Regions from separate parts of the Mesorhizobium sp. A556 genome, predicted to be linked through region 2. Evidence: predicted binding sites of a transcription regulator. Region 2 holds the regulator's gene; each other region holds the start of a gene.
The links. The regulator LexA, encoded in region 2, represses DNA repair genes until DNA is damaged. The targets are predictions, from matches to a motif close to TGTTCNNNNTGTGTTCNG.
Positions count from the first base shown of each region.

Region 1: a site for LexA is predicted at 2,041-2,058, ahead of ACX3P0_RS00535 (UvrD-helicase domain-containing protein). Genes of this name have one in related genera too.
Region 3: a site for LexA is predicted at 1,079-1,096, ahead of uvrA (excinuclease ABC subunit UvrA). Genes of this name have one in related genera too.
Region 4: a site for LexA is predicted at 1,714-1,731, ahead of ACX3P0_RS06350 (sel1 repeat family protein). Genes of this name have one in related genera too.

Region 1 covers NZ_JBTMXA010000001.1:122,062-126,313, reverse strand. Annotated here, with positions in the region: gene ACX3P0_RS00540 (glucose/quinate/shikimate family membrane-bound PQQ-dependent dehydrogenase) at 1-1,910, opposite strand, end outside; gene ACX3P0_RS00535 (UvrD-helicase domain-containing protein) at 2,099-4,252, shown strand, end outside.
Region 2 covers NZ_JBTMXA010000001.1:873,741-877,992, reverse strand. Annotated here, with positions in the region: gene ACX3P0_RS04410 (ComEC/Rec2 family competence protein) at 1-919, shown strand, start outside; gene lexA (transcriptional repressor LexA) at 1,022-1,768, opposite strand; gene ACX3P0_RS04400 (molybdopterin molybdotransferase MoeA) at 1,883-3,088, opposite strand; gene moaC (cyclic pyranopterin monophosphate synthase MoaC) at 3,088-3,570, opposite strand; gene trpC (indole-3-glycerol phosphate synthase TrpC) at 3,563-4,252, opposite strand, start outside.
Region 3 covers NZ_JBTMXA010000001.1:410,804-415,055, reverse strand. Annotated here, with positions in the region: gene ssb (single-stranded DNA-binding protein) at 1-53, opposite strand, end outside; gene ACX3P0_RS02030 (hypothetical protein) at 253-534, shown strand; gene uvrA (excinuclease ABC subunit UvrA) at 1,239-4,160, shown strand; gene ACX3P0_RS02020 (GNAT family N-acetyltransferase) at 4,186-4,252, shown strand, end outside.
Region 4 covers NZ_JBTMXA010000002.1:368,731-372,982, reverse strand. Annotated here, with positions in the region: gene ACX3P0_RS06355 (ABC transporter substrate-binding protein) at 1-957, opposite strand, end outside; gene ACX3P0_RS06350 (sel1 repeat family protein) at 1,314-1,580, opposite strand; gene ACX3P0_RS06345 (DUF2147 domain-containing protein) at 2,025-2,378, shown strand; gene ACX3P0_RS06340 (glutathione S-transferase N-terminal domain-containing protein) at 2,453-3,172, opposite strand; gene ACX3P0_RS06335 (hypothetical protein) at 3,278-3,505, shown strand; gene ACX3P0_RS06330 (hypothetical protein) at 3,518-3,715, shown strand; gene ACX3P0_RS06325 (AMP nucleosidase) at 3,791-4,252, shown strand, end outside.

The DNA of each region.
Region 1 (4,252 bases), 750 kb from region 2:
AGGAACGGCCCCATGACCACGGCATAGGGCGCGCCCTCATTGCGGTTCAGACCCTGCTCGCTGCCGCGCCCATTATCCGGCGGCGGCACCTGGTCGCGGGGAATAAGCTGCGACTTGAACGCCAGATAGGTCGGCATGCCGAACATGACCTGCCGCACCGGATCGACCGCGACGCCGCCCCAGTTGAACGTACCGAAATTGCCGGGATAGATCAGCGAGCCCTGCACCGAAGGCGGCGTATAGCGCCCCTCATAGCGAAGCCGCTTGAACTCGATCCGGCAGGCCAACTGATCGAACATGGAAATGCCCCACATGTCGGCCCCGGTCAGCGGCGGCGGATTGAAGCTCAAGCCGGAGCTAGGCTGCGTCGGCGCGGTACGGTCGCCATCGATCGCACCGCCCGGCGCTGGAACTTCCGTCACCGGAACGATCGGCTCGCCGGTTTCGCGGTTCAGCACATAGATGTCGCCCTGCTTGGTCGGTCCGACCAGCGCCGGCACCACGCCATTGGCCGTGGTGATGTCGATCAGCGACGGCTGCGCCGGCACGTCCATGTCCCAGAGGTCGTGATGCACGGTCTGGCGCACCCAGCGCACCTTGCCGGTATTCAGGTCGAGCGCTGTGATGGATGACGAGTATTTTTCGACGTTCGCGCTGCGGTTCATGCCAAGCTGGTCCGGCGTCTGGTTGCCGAGCGGCACGTAGACGAGGCCCAGCTTTTCGTCAGCGCTCGCCGTCGACCACATATTGGGCGAGTTGGCGGTATAGGTCTGGCCCGCGGCCAGCGGCGCGGTCTGTTCGGGATTGCCGGAATCCCAGTTCCACACGAGCTGGCCGGTATCGGCATCGAAGGCGCGAATGACGCCGGATGGCTCCTGCGTCGAATAATTGTCGTTGACCGCCCCGCCGACGATTATCTTGCCGCCGGCGATCAGCGGCGCCGAAGTGGAATAATAATAGCCGGCCTTCGGATAGGGCATTCCGGCATCGAGATCGACGGTGCCTTGCTTGCCGAAGGCCGGGCAGACCTGACCGTTCGCGGCATCCAGCGCGATCAGGCGTGCATCCGACGTCGGCAGATAGACGCGCTCGGCACAGGATTGGCCGGCCGCGACCTTGGCATCATGATAATAGGATACGCCCCGGCAGGTCTGGTGCTGGCGCTGGCTTTCCGGCCCGATCTTCGGATCGAAGCGCCATTTTTCCTTGCCGGTCGCGGCATCAATGGCGATGGCGAAGTTATGCGGCGTGCAGATGTAGAGCGTGTCGCCGATTTTCAGCGGCGTTACCTGATAGGTCGTCTCGGTCACATCGTCGGGACCGCGAATATCACCGGTCCGGTAGGTCCAGGCAGGCTTGAGGTCGGCGACATTGGCGGTGGTGATCTTGTCGAGCGGCGAATAGCGCTGGCCGAACTGCGTGCGACCATAATAGGGCCATTCGCCCGCCGGCGCATCGCCGCCGAGATTGGCGGTCGGCGTGATCGGCTCGTTCGGCAGGCTTCCAGCCATGTCGCGCGCATCGATAGACATGGAGTAAATAGCGACGCCAAGCGCCGCCAGGATCGAAAAGATCAGCACGGCGCGGCCATCCGGTCCGGCCAGCTTCCTGCGCACCCATGGCGTCAAAAGCCACAGCGCCACCAACACCACCACGCCGCCGCGCGGCGCAAGCGACCACCAGTCGAAGCCGATTTCCCACACCGCCCAGATCAGCGTTCCAAGCACGATTGCCGCGTAAAGCCACAAGGCGCCGCTCCTGCGCCGATAGAGCAGCCGTGCGGTGACGAGGAAACCCAGCCCGACAAGCAGGTAATACCAACTGCCGCCAAGGGCCGCGAGCCACGCGCCGCCTATGCCCAGGAACAGGCCGATAAGGGCGAGGATGATCGTGGTGATGAGAATAGCCAAGATGATGATCCCTCAGATGCCGACTGGACACCGCCAGGCCGGTATCCGCCAATTGATCTGTGGCGCGAAACCGTTCTGTCAAAAAAAACAAGCGAAACCCTCGCCATGCGCCGCGCAAAAGCCTTCAAACCGGAACAAAACGGAGACGCTTCTGGCCTTTCCGTTGCGAATCACTACATTCCAGCAAGATGTCTAGCGTTGCAGACGATATGCCCTTTTTCGACGAACCCGATGCGCGGCCCCCGGCCCCGTCGGGTATTGCCGCGCGTGCGATGGCCGCACGGCAGAGCCACAATGCCGCGCCCGATTACCTGAAAGGGCTGAACCCCGAACAGCGGCTGGCGGTGGAAACCACCGAAGGCCCGGTTCTGGTGCTTGCCGGCGCCGGCACCGGCAAGACGCGCGTCTTGACCACCCGCATCGCCCATATCCTTGCGACCGGAAAAGCATGGCCAAGCCAGATACTTGCCGTCACCTTCACCAACAAGGCGGCGCGCGAGATGAAGAACCGCATCGGCCTGCTCGTCGGCGAAGCGGTCGAGGGCATGCCGTGGCTTGGCACCTTCCATTCGATTGGCGTCAAGCTGCTTCGCAGACACGCCGAACTAGCCGGCCTGCGCTCCGATTTCACCATCCTCGACACCGACGACGTGGTGCGGCTGATCAAGCAGTTGATCCAGGCCGACGGCATCGACGACAAGCGCTGGCCGCCAAAACAGTTCGCGCAGATGATCGATGGCTGGAAGAACAGGGGCCTCGGTTCCGCCGACATTCCCGAAGGCGACGCCCGCGGCTTCGCCAACGGCAAGGGCCGCGAACTCTACAAGGCCTATCAGGACAGGCTCCTGACGTTGAACGCCTGCGATTTCGGCGATCTGCTGTGCCACCCGATCCGCATTTTCCGCGCCCATCACGACGTGCTGGCCGAATACCATCGCCGCTTCAAATACATCCTCGTCGACGAGTACCAGGATACAAACACCGCGCAATATATGTGGCTGCGGCTCCTGGCGCAGCGGCCTAAGCAATCGGGTGAAACGGGCCCGGGCACAAATACGATGGCTCGCGTACCAGATCCGTCCTCGGGCGAGGTTAACGAGCATACGGCCGAAGGCCGAGCGACCGACGGGTCGCCCGAGCTTATGCGAGGCCCCCGCGGAGGGCCCGCGCCTACTGGCGCGGAACAGCCCGTGAGCGAAACCAGAGTCAATATCTGCTGCGTCGGCGACGACGACCAGTCGATCTATGGCTGGCGCGGGGCGGAGGTCGATAACATCCTGCGCTTCGACAAGGATTTTCCCGGCGCGACCGTCATCCGGCTGGAGCGCAACTATCGCTCGACCGCGCATATATTGGGTGCCGCCTCCCACCTCATCGCCCATAATGAGGGACGGCTGGGCAAGACGCTGTTTACCGACCGGCCCGACCCGGAAGACGCCAAGGTCAATGTCCACGCCGCCTGGGATTCCGACGAGGAAGCACGCGCCATCGGCGAGACGATCGAGGCCTACCAGCGCGGCAAGCACAAGCTCAACGACATGGCGATCCTGGTGCGCGCTTCGTTCCAGATGCGCTCCTTCGAGGACCGCTTCATCGAGATCGGCCTGAACTACCGCGTCATCGGCGGTCCGCGCTTTTATGAGCGGCAGGAAATCCGCGACGCGATGGCCTATCTGCGGGTTGTCGCGCAAGGAGCCGACGACCTCGCCTTCGAGCGCATCGTCAACGTGCCCAAGCGCGGGCTTGGCGAAGCCGCCATCCGCCAGATTCACGACACCGCCCGCGCGCTGCGCGTGCCCATGCTGGAAGCGGCGGGCAAGCTGGCCGAATCCGACGAGTTGAAGCCGAAGCCGCGCGCGGCACTTCGCGAAATCACCGCGAATTTCGCCCGTTGGCAGGGCGCGCTCGACACCACGCCGCACAATGAACTGGCCGAGACGATCCTCGAGGAAAGCGGCTACACCGATATGTGGAAGAACGACCGTTCAGTGGAAGCGCCCGGTCGGCTGGAAAACCTGAAGGAGTTGATCCGGGGCATGGAGGAGTATGAATCGCTGCGCTCCTTCCTCGAACACGTAGCCCTGGTCATGGACGCCGAGCAGAACGAGAGCCTCGACGCCGTTTCCATCATGACGCTGCATTCGGCCAAGGGCCTCGAATTCGAAACCGTCTTCCTGCCCGGCTGGGAAGAAGGCCTGTTCCCGCATCAGCGCGCGCTGGACGAAGGCGGCCGCTCCGGGCTGGAGGAGGAACGCCGCCTCGCCTATGTCGGCCTGACTCGCGCCAAGAAGAACCTGCATCTGTGGTTCGTTTCCAACCGCCGCATCCACGGCCTATGGCAA
Region 2 (4,252 bases):
GGCGGTGATGCCCATCGTCTCGGTCATCGTCATGCCGTTTGCCGTGCTTGCCGCGCTGGCCATGCCGTTCGGCGCGGATGGCCCCTTCCTCTATGTCATGGGCAGGGGGCTGGCCGCGATGATCGTCATATCCGACTGGATCGCGGCGCGCTCGCCCATCGACGCGGTCGGCCTCGTTTCCGTCCAGTCGGTGCTGTTCATCACCGGCGCGCTGGTCTTTGCCACGATGGCGACCACCTGGCTACGGCTTGCGGCACTACCCCTGGCGATTGCCGGTCTGCTGGCGGTGCCCATGGTGAAGACGCCGGACGTGCTGGTGTCGGAGGATGCTCGGCTTGTCGCCGTGTCGATCGGCGGGGGCGAACTGGCGGTCAACCGACCTCGACCCAACGCGTTCACCATCGACAATTGGCGCCGCGCGCTCAATGCCGAAACCGTCATTAAGCCGGAGATGGTCAAGGTTAAAACCTCAGGGGCCAAAACCCTCGAGTTTGACCTTGCCGACAGCATGGAACTACCGCCGGGAACGCCGTTCCTGTGCGCGCAAGGCCTGTGTGTCGCCCGTCACGAGGCCGGCGCGCTGGTTGCCCATGCGCAGGACGCCAAGGCGGCCAGACCCGCCTGCGCCTTCGCGAGCGTGATCATCATCGACGACGCGACCGCCTCCGACCCATGCCGCGATCCGCTGGTCACGGTGATCACCAAGCGCCAACTGGCTCGCTCCGGCAGCGTCGAGATATTCTTCAACCGGCAATCGGCAGCAGTACCGGCGGAAATCCGTTTCGCCGTCGAAGAACACTATCGGCCCTGGCACACGCAGCGGAAGTTTTCACGCGAGGCCCGCGGCTTGCCGCCTTATAAAAAGGTGGTTCGGACAAGAACCAAAACGACCGGTGTCACCACAGCGGGCGACGATTGAGCCCAACGCGGCGGCTGTCGAGCGATCTTGCTGGATTAAGCCAGCGTTTTGAACACGACGGCCGACTAGCATTTGCCATGCCAGTTCAGGAAGGCCGTCGACTCAGTAACGTCGGATCAGCCCGACCAGTTTGCCCTGCACCTTGACCCTGTCAGGTCCGAAGATGCGCGTTTCGTAGGCGGGATTGGCGGCTTCAAGCGCGATGGACGCGCCCTTGCGGCGAAACCGCTTCAGCGTGGCTTCTTCCTCATCGACGAGGGCGACGATAATTTCGCCGGGATTGGCGGTGTTGGCATTGCGGATGATGACCGTATCGCCGTCGAAGATGCCGGCCTCGATCATCGAATCGCCCTTCACCTCCAGCGCGTAGTGCTCACCGCCCATGATCATGTCCGGCGGAACCGAGATCGAATGCGTCTTGTGCTGGATGGCGTCGATCGGCACGCCGGCGGCGATGCGTCCCATGACCGGGATCGAGACATTGGCGGCGACATCGTCGTCATTGCCCGCGCTCTGCAGCCGAGAGTTCTTGCCTTGCCCGCCCGAATTGCCCTGGCCCGAACCATTCTGACCCTGGCCACCCTGAATGACGCTGGGCGAAAATTTGCGCGCCCCGTTGAAACTGGGCGTCAGCGATTCCGGCATGCGCAAGACTTCGAGAGCACGTGCGCGGTTGGGAAGCCGGCGGATGAAGCCGCGTTCCTCCAGTGCGGTAATCAGGCGATGAATCCCCGACTTCGAGGCAAGATCGAGCGCATCCTTCATCTCGTCGAAGGAGGGCGGAACGCCGCTCTCCTTCAGCCTTTCGTTGATGAAGAGAAGCAGTTCGTGTTGCTTGCGCGTCAGCATGGCGGCCCCCGGCGGTCCGATATGGAATCGGAAAAACAAAACCAGAACAAACAGTATCTGTTCCAGTTGTGTTCCGCAACCATTTAAAGTTTAATGAATGTGTTGACGATTTGTTCAGCGTAACATCAGCACGCGGCAGGCGTCGCCGGCCTGCGCGGCAGGCGCAAAGGGTTCGCGCACGATCAGGCCGCCCGCTTCAGTCATTCTTCGCAGCATCGACGAATCCTGAACACCGAACGGCGTCGCCACCAGCGCGCCTGTACCGTCGCGCACCGCCGCGCGAACATAGTCCTGGCGCAGATCGTTGGCCGGCATGGGTGCGCCGAGAAGCGCGTCGCGCAGGTCGGGGCGGTAGGCGCGGCCGCCAAGGCGCGCAAGCAGCGGCTTGAGGAAAAGCTGCGAGCAAACCAGGCTGGCGACCGGGTTGCCGGGCAGGCCGATGCAGCGGATAGTGTTCAGCCGGCCCGACATCAACGGCTTGCCGGGGCGCATCGCCACCTTCCAGAAGTCCAGCACCATGCCTTCGTCGGCGAGCACCTCGTGGACGAGGTCGTGGTCGCCGACGGAAGCGCCCCCCAGCGTGACGATGACATCGGCACCGGCTGCCACGGCCTGCCGCACCAGCGCGGCGATGGCCTCCCTGCGGTCCGCCGCAATGCCGAGATCGAGAGCGCGCGCGCCGACCGAATGCGCGGTTGCAGCGACCCCGTAGGCGTTGGACGAGATGATCTGGCCGGGGCCGAGCACGCTGCCCGGTGCGCGCAGTTCGTCGCCGGTGGCGATGATGGCGACCAGCGGCCTCCGCACCACGCTCACGCTTGGATGATTGGCGGAGGCCGCGAGCGAAAGGGCCGCCGGATCGAGCAGGCGGCCGGCCTCCAGAAGAACGTCACCGGTAACGAAATCGAGGCCGGCGCGGCGGATGTTGCGGCCCTTGTCCGTCGGCTCCAGCACCTCGACGGACGCGTTGCCAAGATCGCGGACGTTTTCCTGGATGACGATGGTGTCTGCGCCTTCGGGTAGCGGCGCGCCGGTGAAGATGCGCACGGCCTGGCCGGTGCCAACGCTGCCTGCAAAACTGCGACCGGCCGGTGCCGTACCGACCACCGAGAGCCGTGCGGGCAGCGTAGCGATATCGGCGAAACGCACCGCATAGCCGTCCATGGCCGACGCGTCGAAGGGCGGCTGGGTGCGCAGCGCCACGATCGGTTCCGCCAGCACGCGGTCCATCGCCTCGAACAGGGGCACGCTTTCACTGGTGAGCGGTTCCGTGCCGTCCAGCAGGCGTTCGAGCGCCTCGGCGACCGGAACCAGCGCCATTACGCTTCCGCCTGGTAGGCGCCGGACTTGCCACCGGTCTTTTCTACCAGCCGGATGCCGGAAATCACCATGGCGCGGTCAACCGCCTTGGCCATGTCGTAGATGGTCAGGCAGGCGACGGAAGCGGCGGTCAGCGCCTCCATCTCGACGCCGGTCTTGCCGGTGACGCGGGCCAACGCGGTAATTTTAAGGCCGGGCAAGGCATGGTCGGGTTCGATGTCGACCGACACCTTGGTCAAAAGCAGCGGATGGCAGAGCGGGATGAGTTCGTGCGTCTTCTTGGCAGCCATGATGCCGGCAATGCGCGCGGTGCCGAGCACGTCGCCCTTCTTGGCGTTGCCGGCGAGGATCATCGCCAGCGTTTCGGGCAGCATGGTCACGAACCCTTCGGCGACCGCCGTGCGGGTAGTCTCGGCCTTGTCGCCGACATCGACCATATGCGCCTCGCCCTGCGCGCCGAGATGGGTGAGGCGGCTAGACATGTTCCGCAGCGGTGGCCGCCCCGGTCAGCAGCAGCCGTGTCGCCTGCGCCACATCTTCCTGCCGCATCAGGCTTTCGCCGATCAGGAACGTGCCGATATGGCTCTTTTCCAGCCGCTTGCAGTCTTCGTGCGAAAAAATACCGCTCTCGCTGACCAAAAGCCGGCCCTCTGGGACCATCGAGGCCAGCCGCTCGGACACGTCCAGGCTGGTTTCGAACGTGCGCAGATTGCGGTTGTTGATGCCGATTAGCCGCGATTCGAACTTTAGCGCGCGTTCCAGTTCGGCCTCGTCATGCACCTCGATCAGCGCGTCCATGCCCAGCGCGAAGGCGGTGTCTTCCAGTTCTCGCGCCATGGCGTCATCGACGCTGGCCATGATGATGAGGATGGCATCCGCGCCCCAGGCGCGCGCCTCATAAACTTGATAGGGATCGAACAGGAAGTCCTTGCGCAAAGCGGGCAGGGCGACTGCCGCCCGCGCACCGGTCAGAAATTCCGGCGCACCCTGGAAGGACGGCCCATCAGTCAGCACGGAAAGGCAGGCAGCGCCGCCCGTCTCGTAGGCTTTCGCCAGCACCGGCGGGTCGAAATCGGCCCGGATCAGACCTTTTGAGGGGCTTGCCTTCTTGATCTCGGCAATCAGGCCGAATTCTTTGGCGCTCCGCTTGGCTTCCAGTGCCGC
Region 3 (4,252 bases), 460 kb from region 2:
GGGTCCGCGCCCAGATTTCCCACTAAAATGACCTTGTTGACGCTACCCGCCATAAACCTTCTCCGCGCTCATCCGAAACCAACTTCACCGCACCTTACAGGCTGGCGGATAACTGCGCCGCCCCTGACACTTCTTTTCCCACAAGGTTTTTCGTTCTCTATATGTTCTATATCGACGCGCCTTTCATGTCAAGCTTGGGACCGGAATGCGTCCCGCCTAGCCGTTTCCGCGCTGGCCCTGTATGATCGCCAGATGTTCCAGAACCGCTTCTCCTTATATCTGGCCACCTTGGCCTGCGCTGCCGTCGCCGCCCCTCTGGCGTTTGCCGGAGGCGCGCCCCAAACCCCGGCAAAAAGCGCGCTTCCCGGCGTTGGTGGCGACTACAGCATCGTCAGACCCCTTCCTGCCGAACCGGATGGTCAAGACCGCAACGCCTCGCCCAACCAGTTCAAGATCGGCGATATGGACGTTCGAATAGGCGGCAGCATTACTGTGGATATCGGGGCCGGTTCGCTATCGTCCCCGCGTCATTAAGGCGCTTGCAACCGACCGGCGCAACACGCCGTCTTAAGCCGACAGCGTCCACGCACGGCAGCCCCATGCAAATCGGCCCCGCCGCTGCTTTCACAGAACGGCCGGGGCCTTTGTGACGTCTAGCCACTTTCGCCGGGAGGGTTTTACCGGCTTTGTAATTCGGATGCTTCGCGGCGTCAGCCGTCGATCCGACTGCAGTCTCTGATTTTCGGGGGTTCGGCAAATTGCACGAAGGCCAAGGAACGTCAGCCTGTCAGCAATATTTGCCGCGGCTCCGGCATCAGCGGAGCCTGTTGGGACTATCCGGTGGAGTCATGCCTCGCTCCTTCTGTCCGTTCAACACAGTCGCTAGAAGCACACATCCGCCAATCTGCGGCGCCTCGCAGAAGGCCCTTCTTCCCAGGCCACGCAACGGCAACATGCTTCCTTGACGCCAAGATCGTGCTCTCCTCTCCCGTTAGCGTCAACCCTTGAATGCCCGAAATGGAAAAAGTGATCGCAAGCGGAACTGAAAGGCGGGCTCCTGCCAGATTTGTCAGGAACCTGTTCAGTCTTTGTTCTTTATGCTTGCCCGCCGGCCCGAAAGACGCTTAAACGCGGGTGGCAACTTCTGCGCCTCTCGACGCGGCGGCGAATATACCTACATGAGGGGATGGCGGCAGCCCGCCGATCCATGAATTCCAGACCTGAGGCGGCGACCGGCGATGGCCGACCATAAATATCTGTCCATTCGCGGGGCGCGCGAACACAATCTGAAGAACATCGACATCGACCTGCCGCGTGACTCGCTCATCGTCATGACCGGCGTGTCTGGCTCGGGAAAGTCGTCGCTCGCTTTCGATACGATCTATGCGGAAGGCCAGCGGCGCTATGTCGAGAGCCTGTCTGCCTATGCGCGCCAGTTTCTGGAGATGATGCAGAAGCCGGACGTCGACCAGATCGACGGCCTGTCGCCCGCCATCTCCATCGAACAGAAGACCACCTCGAAGAACCCGCGCTCGACGGTCGGCACCGTCACCGAAATCTACGACTACATGCGCCTGCTGTTCGCGCGCGTCGGCGTGCCCTATTCGCCGGCCACCGGCCTGCCCATCGAGAGCCAGACGGTTTCGCAGATGGTCGACCGCGTACTGGCGGTGGAGGAAGGCACGCGCCTGTTCATCCTCGCGCCCATCGTGCGCGGTCGCAAAGGCGAGTATCGCAAGGAGTTGCTGGAGCTTCAGAAGAAGGGCTTTCAGCGCGTCAAGGTCGACGGCGTCTTCTATGAAATCGCCGACGTGCCGGCGCTGGACAAGAAATACAAGCACGATCTCGACGTGGTGGTCGACCGCATCGTCGTGCGTGGCGATCTCGCGACGCGGCTGGCCGATTCCATCGAAACGGCGCTGAAATTGGCAGAGGGACTGTGTGTCGCGGAATTTGCCGACAAGCCGCTCGATGCCAGCCAGACCGGCGAGGATTCGGTCAACAAATCGAAGAACGAGACGCATGAGCGCATTCTGTTCTCCGAAAAATTCGCCTGCCCGGTATCCGGGTTCACCATCCCGGAGATCGAGCCGCGGCTGTTCTCCTTCAACAACCCATTCGGTGCCTGCCCGACCTGCGACGGTCTGGGTAGCCAGCGCGCCGTCGATGCGAACCTGATAGTGCCCGACGACAATGTCTCGCTGCGCGCCGGCGCCGTCAGTCCATGGGCGAAATCGACTTCGCCCTATTACGCGCAGACGCTGGAGGCGCTCGGCAAGGTCTATGGCTTCAAACTGGCCGACAAATTCAAGGACCTCGACGACGAGGCCAAGCACGCCGTCCTGTATGGCACCGGCGCGGTCGAGATTCCGTTCCAGTATGATGACGGCCTGCGTTCCTACAAGACGACCAAGACGTTCGAGGGTGTGATCCCCAACCTCGAACGGCGTTGGAAAGAAACCGAATCCGCCTGGATGCGCGAGGAGATCGAGCGCTTCATGGCGGCGACGCCCTGCCCCGCATGCAAGGGTTATCGCCTGAAGCCCGAGGCTTTGGCCGTGAAGATCGGCGGAAAGCACATCGGCGAGGTGACGGAACAGTCGATCCGCAATGCCAACCAGTGGTTTGCCGACCTGCCTGCCGCGCTCAACGACAAGCAGAACGAAATCGCGGTGCGCGTGCTCAAGGAAATCCGCGAACGGCTGCGCTTTTTGAACGATGTCGGCCTCGACTATCTGACCCTTGCCCGGAACTCCGGCACGCTTTCCGGTGGCGAGAGCCAGCGCATCCGGCTTGCCTCGCAGATCGGCTCCGGCCTGACCGGCGTGCTCTACGTGCTGGATGAACCGTCCATCGGCCTGCACCAGCGCGACAATGCCCGCCTGCTCGATACGCTGAAACATCTGCGCGATATCGGCAATACGGTGATCGTCGTCGAGCATGACGAGGACGCGATCCTGCACGCCGACTATGTCGTCGATATCGGCCCCGCCGCCGGCATCCATGGCGGCCGCATCATCGCCGAAGGCACGCCGCAGCAGGTCATGGCCAATCCCAATTCGATCACCGGCAAATATCTGTCGGGCGAGTTGGAGGTGGCGACACCTGGCATACGGCGCGAGGCGAAAAAGAACCGGCGCATCAAGGTGGTCGGCGCGCGCGGCAATAACCTCAAGAACGTCACCGCTGAAATCCCGGTCGGAACCTTCACCGCCATCACTGGCGTTTCCGGCGGCGGCAAATCCACCTTCCTGATCGAAACCCTGTTCAAGGCGGCCTCGCGCCGCATCATGGGCTCGCGCGAACATCCGGCCGAGCACGACCGCATCGAGGGCCTCGAATTCCTCGACAAGGTCATCGATATCGACCAGTCGCCCATCGGCCGCACGCCGCGTTCCAATCCGGCGACCTATACCGGCGCGTTCACACCGATCCGCGACTGGTTCGCCGGCCTGCCGGAAGCCAAGGCTCGCGGCTACCTGCCCGGCCGCTTCTCGTTCAACGTCAAGGGCGGCCGCTGCGAAGCCTGCCAGGGCGATGGCGTCATCAAGATCGAGATGCACTTCCTGCCGGACGTCTACGTCACCTGCGACGTCTGCCACGGCAAGCGTTACAATCGCGAGACGCTGGACGTGCTGTTCAAGGGCAAGTCCATTGCCGACGTTCTCGACATGACGGTCGAGGAAGGCGTCGATTTCTTCGCCGCCGTTCCCGGCGTGCGCGACAAGCTGGATACGCTGAAGCAGGTCGGTCTCGGCTACATCAAGGTCGGCCAGCAGGCGACGACGCTGTCGGGCGGCGAGGCGCAGCGCATCAAACTGGCCAAGGAACTGTCGCGCAAGGCGACCGGCAAGACGCTCTACATCCTCGACGAGCCGACCACCGGCCTGCATTTCCACGATGTCGCCAAGCTCCTGGAGGTGCTGCACGAACTGGTCGACCAGGGCAACACGGTCGTCGTCATCGAGCATAATCTCGAGGTGATCAAAACCGCCGACTGGGTGCTCGATCTCGGCCCCGAAGGCGGCGACGGCGGCGGCGAACTGGTGGCGTCCGGCACGCCGGAAGACATCGTTCGCGAAAAACGCAGCTACACCGGCCACTTCCTCAAGGAATTGCTGGAGAGAAGACCAGGCAGCAAAAGAGAAGCGGCAGAATGAGGCCGACGGCTGGAGGCCGGCTTCCATGCAGATGAGGATGGCCGTAGCCGAAGACCTCGAGCGCGTCGTTGCGCTGACCGATGCCGCCTACG
Region 4 (4,252 bases), on a different contig from region 2:
GCGCTGGATGCCTTGCGCGATCGCCTGGATGGTGGCGTAGGAGAACAGCGTGAAGCCCTCCGGCACAAAGCCGCCGGCCTTGATCTTCTCGATCGCCGCCTTCGCTTCCGGCTTGGCCTGCGGATCGGACGGGAACACGAACATGGTGCCCTCGCCGGCCGGGCCGGCAACCTGCCAGAATTCCGGCGATGCAATCGAATCCGGCATGATGAGCTGGAACTTCAGGTTCTGCTCGGCAGCCTGGCGCATGATCAGGCCGGCTTCCGGGTGATAGCCGCCGAAATAGACGACATCGGTCTTGAGTTCCTTCAGCTTGGTAATCAGGGCCGAATAGTCCTTTTCACCCGCATTGATGCCTTCATACATGACCTCTTTCAGGCCATTTTCGCCCATCGTCTTGCGGACCGCATCGGCGATGCCCTGGCCGTATGCGCTCTTGTCGTGCAGGACGACGACGTTCTTGCCGGCATATTTCTTGGCGATCCATGGGCCGATGAAAGCGCCTTGCGCGTCGTCGCGGGTGTAGAGGCGCATGATGGTGTTCCAGCCCTTGGCGGCTGCGTCGTCCGTCATGACCGGATTGGAGGAAGCCGGGCTCATCATCAGCACGCCAGCTTCGGCATAGACGGCGGATGCCGGGATGCTGGAGCCGGAACAGGCGTGGCCGTCAACGAACTTGATACCGTCGGCGACGATGCGGTTGGCCACCGAGACAGCCTGCTTCGGATCGCAGACGTCGTCTTCCATCGAAAGCTTGATCTGGCGGCCGTCGACCCCGCCCGCGGCGTTGATTGCGTCGGCGGCGGCCTGCGCACCCTGCTTGAACTGGTCGCCGATGGTGGCGAGCTGTCCCGTCATCGGACCGGCCACCGCGATGGTGATGTCGTCGGCGTGAGCCATGGACACGCCCATCGCAAGGCCGAACAGCGTTGCGCTCAGAATTCCCGTTTTTTTCATCTGAAACCTCCCATTGGACGCTGCCACACGGCAACGCCTTACCCAGAATGGCGGCGACAATTCCATTCTTCAACGGTTCTGTCCAGAGGGTGTGATTGAGTCAGGCAACTGCCGCTTGTTCTTGATAACGCCGCATAAATGGCAAAAGCCGTGCCGGCCTTGTTCCGGCCGGTCGCGGCTTTGCCTGTCGAGTGATCCCCTACGAGCCGGAGCAATTGCCCCGCGCCACGAATCCCCTCGCCGTCCCTGTTGTGCGTTCGGCTTTGCCTCTTATGGCTGCCGCATTCTTGTTTTCGGGCGCGCCGTCTTTGTGCGGCGTCGATCCGAAGCCTTGCCCTGTCAGTCCGTCGTATAACTCAGTGCATCGTCATCCATTCGCGGGCTTCGCGAAGCGCGCGGGCGATCTCGATCTTGGACATGGTCGCCGACAATTCCGAGCGCAGACCAGCGGCTCGCGTGGAGCCCTTGATCGCGGCGATGTTGAACCATTTGTGGGCTGCCACCATATCGGTCGCGCAATCGCGGCCCGTGGCGTACATCATGCCCAGCTCGAAAAGGATGTCGGCCTGGGCAGTTGCCCCCATGACGCCGAAGCCAGCTTCCTGCATTTCAAAACGTGCCATTTTAATCCCCTGTCTCTGTCCCGAGAGCCGCCTCCGCTTGTCCGTTGAATTCGGCTGGGGGCTTGCTCTTCCGATGCTTCGAAGCATGAGGCCGAGGCTTGAATCCGTCGTTAAATGGCGTGCTTAATTTGGAGAAAACAAAGCTAAAACAAGAGGTAAACGTGAGAAACCGTTAAGGATACAAACCCCGCATTTATGCGGATTCGTTTCAAATTCGATGAAAATCCGACGCCTGCCGGTCAACACTTCGCTAACCACGGAAATGATCGGCCAAATGGCAATCCATGAAATTTCGGGCTGAACCTTGGCTGGGGCCCTCAAAAAAAGCTGCCGTTCTTACGCAGCGGCACCACTTTTGTTTTGAATAAGGCTGGCCTAGCTTTCCTCTAACGCACGAACGGCGGCGCAGGAGCCGCCACCGTGGTTCACAGGGAGGACTTCTCGATGTTTGCCAAAGCCAGCATGGCACTTGCAGCCACATTCATGGTGTCGGGGATCCTGACCGGCGCCGCCCTTGCGGACCCGATCGAGGGCAACTGGAAAACCAAGGACGGCGACACGGCCGCGATCAGTTCCTGCGGCGAATCGTTCTGCATCAAGCTGACGACGGGCAAGTATGCGGGCAAGTCGATCGGCACGATGAAGACAAGCGGCGCCGATGCCTATACCGGCTCGATCACCAAGCCCTCGAACGGCAAGACCTATTCCGGCAGCGCAAAGCTTTCAGGCAGTTCGCTAAAGATGACCGGCTGCGTGCTCGCCGTCCTGTGCGAGAGCCAGACGTGGAAGAAGCTGTAGCGAGTAGCGAGGGGATCGTCTGGCGATAGGGGAAAAGCAAACGCTTCTCCCCTATTCGCCATTCCCTATTCGCTCTATCTCGCCTTCTGGCCGAACAGCACCTTTTGCGCTTCCTTGTCGTCGGCCAGGTTGCGGCGGTGTTCCTGGCCGATCTCGACACCCCGCACGACGGCCGGGCGAGCTGCAATCGCCTCGAACCAGCGTTTCATGTTCGGAAAATCATTGAGGTCCTGACCCTGGTTCTTGTAAGAACGGGTCCAGGGGAACGAGGCCATATCGGCGATCGAATAATCACCGGCCAGAAATTCCCTGTCTGCCAGACGCCTGTTCAAGACGCCATAGAGCCGATTGACCTCGTTGGTATAGCGGTCGATGCCGTAGGCGATCTTTTCCGGCGCATATTGCCGAAAATGATGCGCCTGCCCCGCCATCGGCCCAAGCCCGCCCATCTGCCAGAACAGCCACTGGTCGACTTCCACCCGCTGGCGCTCATCCATTGAGTAGAATTTGCCGAACTTTCGGCCAAGATATTGAAGGATCGCGCCGGATTCGAAGACGGAAATCGGCTTTCCCTTCCATCGCCCGTCAGCGGCAGGACCTTCCGGGTCGATAATCGCCGGCATGCGATTATTGGGCGATATTTTCAGGAATGAAGGCTCGAACTGCTCGCCCTTGCCGATGTTGACGTACTTTACCACGTAGGGAACGCCCAATTCCTCCAGCATGATCGAGATCTTGTGGCCGTTCGGGGTTGGCCAATAGTAAAGTTCGATCGGTACAGTCTGCGATGGCATGCCGGGTTCTCCTGCGATGGGTTCCCCCAACAGGTAAGCCGGTGCGGCGCTGGCGCAAGCGGCAGCCGGTACAAAGCATTGTCAATAAATTTGAACGGCAGATGAATGCGGGCATCAGTGCCGGTTCAGCCGGCCGGGCGCAATCTCCTTGCATTGAAGGAGACGCCCGCCATGCTCGCCCGCCGCTTTACCATCGTTTGCCTGCTGACGACGCTGTTCGGCATGGCGTTCGCCGTCCTCGTCGCGCAGGCGGACCGCCAGCCGCGCACCTGGCACGACATGGACAGCGGCCTGTGCGGCGGCGGCTTGTGCTCAAGCCATTTCAACCGCTGAGCCGTACCGATCATGACCCGCTCAACCGCCAATATCGCAACAATCCTGCGGCTACTGCCGCGCACCGCGCTGATCCTGCTGGCGCTTGCGGCGCCCGTCCTGGCGGTTCCGCTCATGCGCGCGGACAACGGGGCGACCATCGACGCGCCAACGGTGCGCAAGGGCAGCGGCGCCGGTTTCGTGCTTCTGGTCAGTTTGCGGCGCGGCTGAAATAAAGCCGGGGTTTTATCGGCTTGGGTGGCCCGCCCACTCTCCCACGCCCCGCAAACATCTATATAGTGGGCCATGGAAAATCGAATCTACCCCAAGGCCATCGGTTCCATCGTTACGCCGGAGCCTTTCGCCCCGCAAAACTTCACCGATGCCGGGGAAGCCGTAGCAGCGCTGGAAAAGCTCTACTTTCGCAACACCAGCTTCCTGCGCGATTCCTTTTCGGCGCTGGCCGACGGCGGCGACAATTCCCGGCGCTACCGCGCCTTTTATCCGCAGGTTGGGGTGACCACCACCTCGTTTGGCCATGTCGATTCACGCCAAGCCTACGGGCATATGCCGACGCCCGGCAATTTCTCAACCACGGTGACGCGCCCCGACCTGTTTCGTACCTATCTGGTGGAACAGCTTCAGCTGATCATGCGCAACCACGGCGTGCCGGTGACGGTGTCGGAATCGCACACACCCATTCCGCTGCATTTCGCCTTCCTCGAAGGCACCCATGTCGACGGATCGGCTGCCGAGCGCATCAAGCGG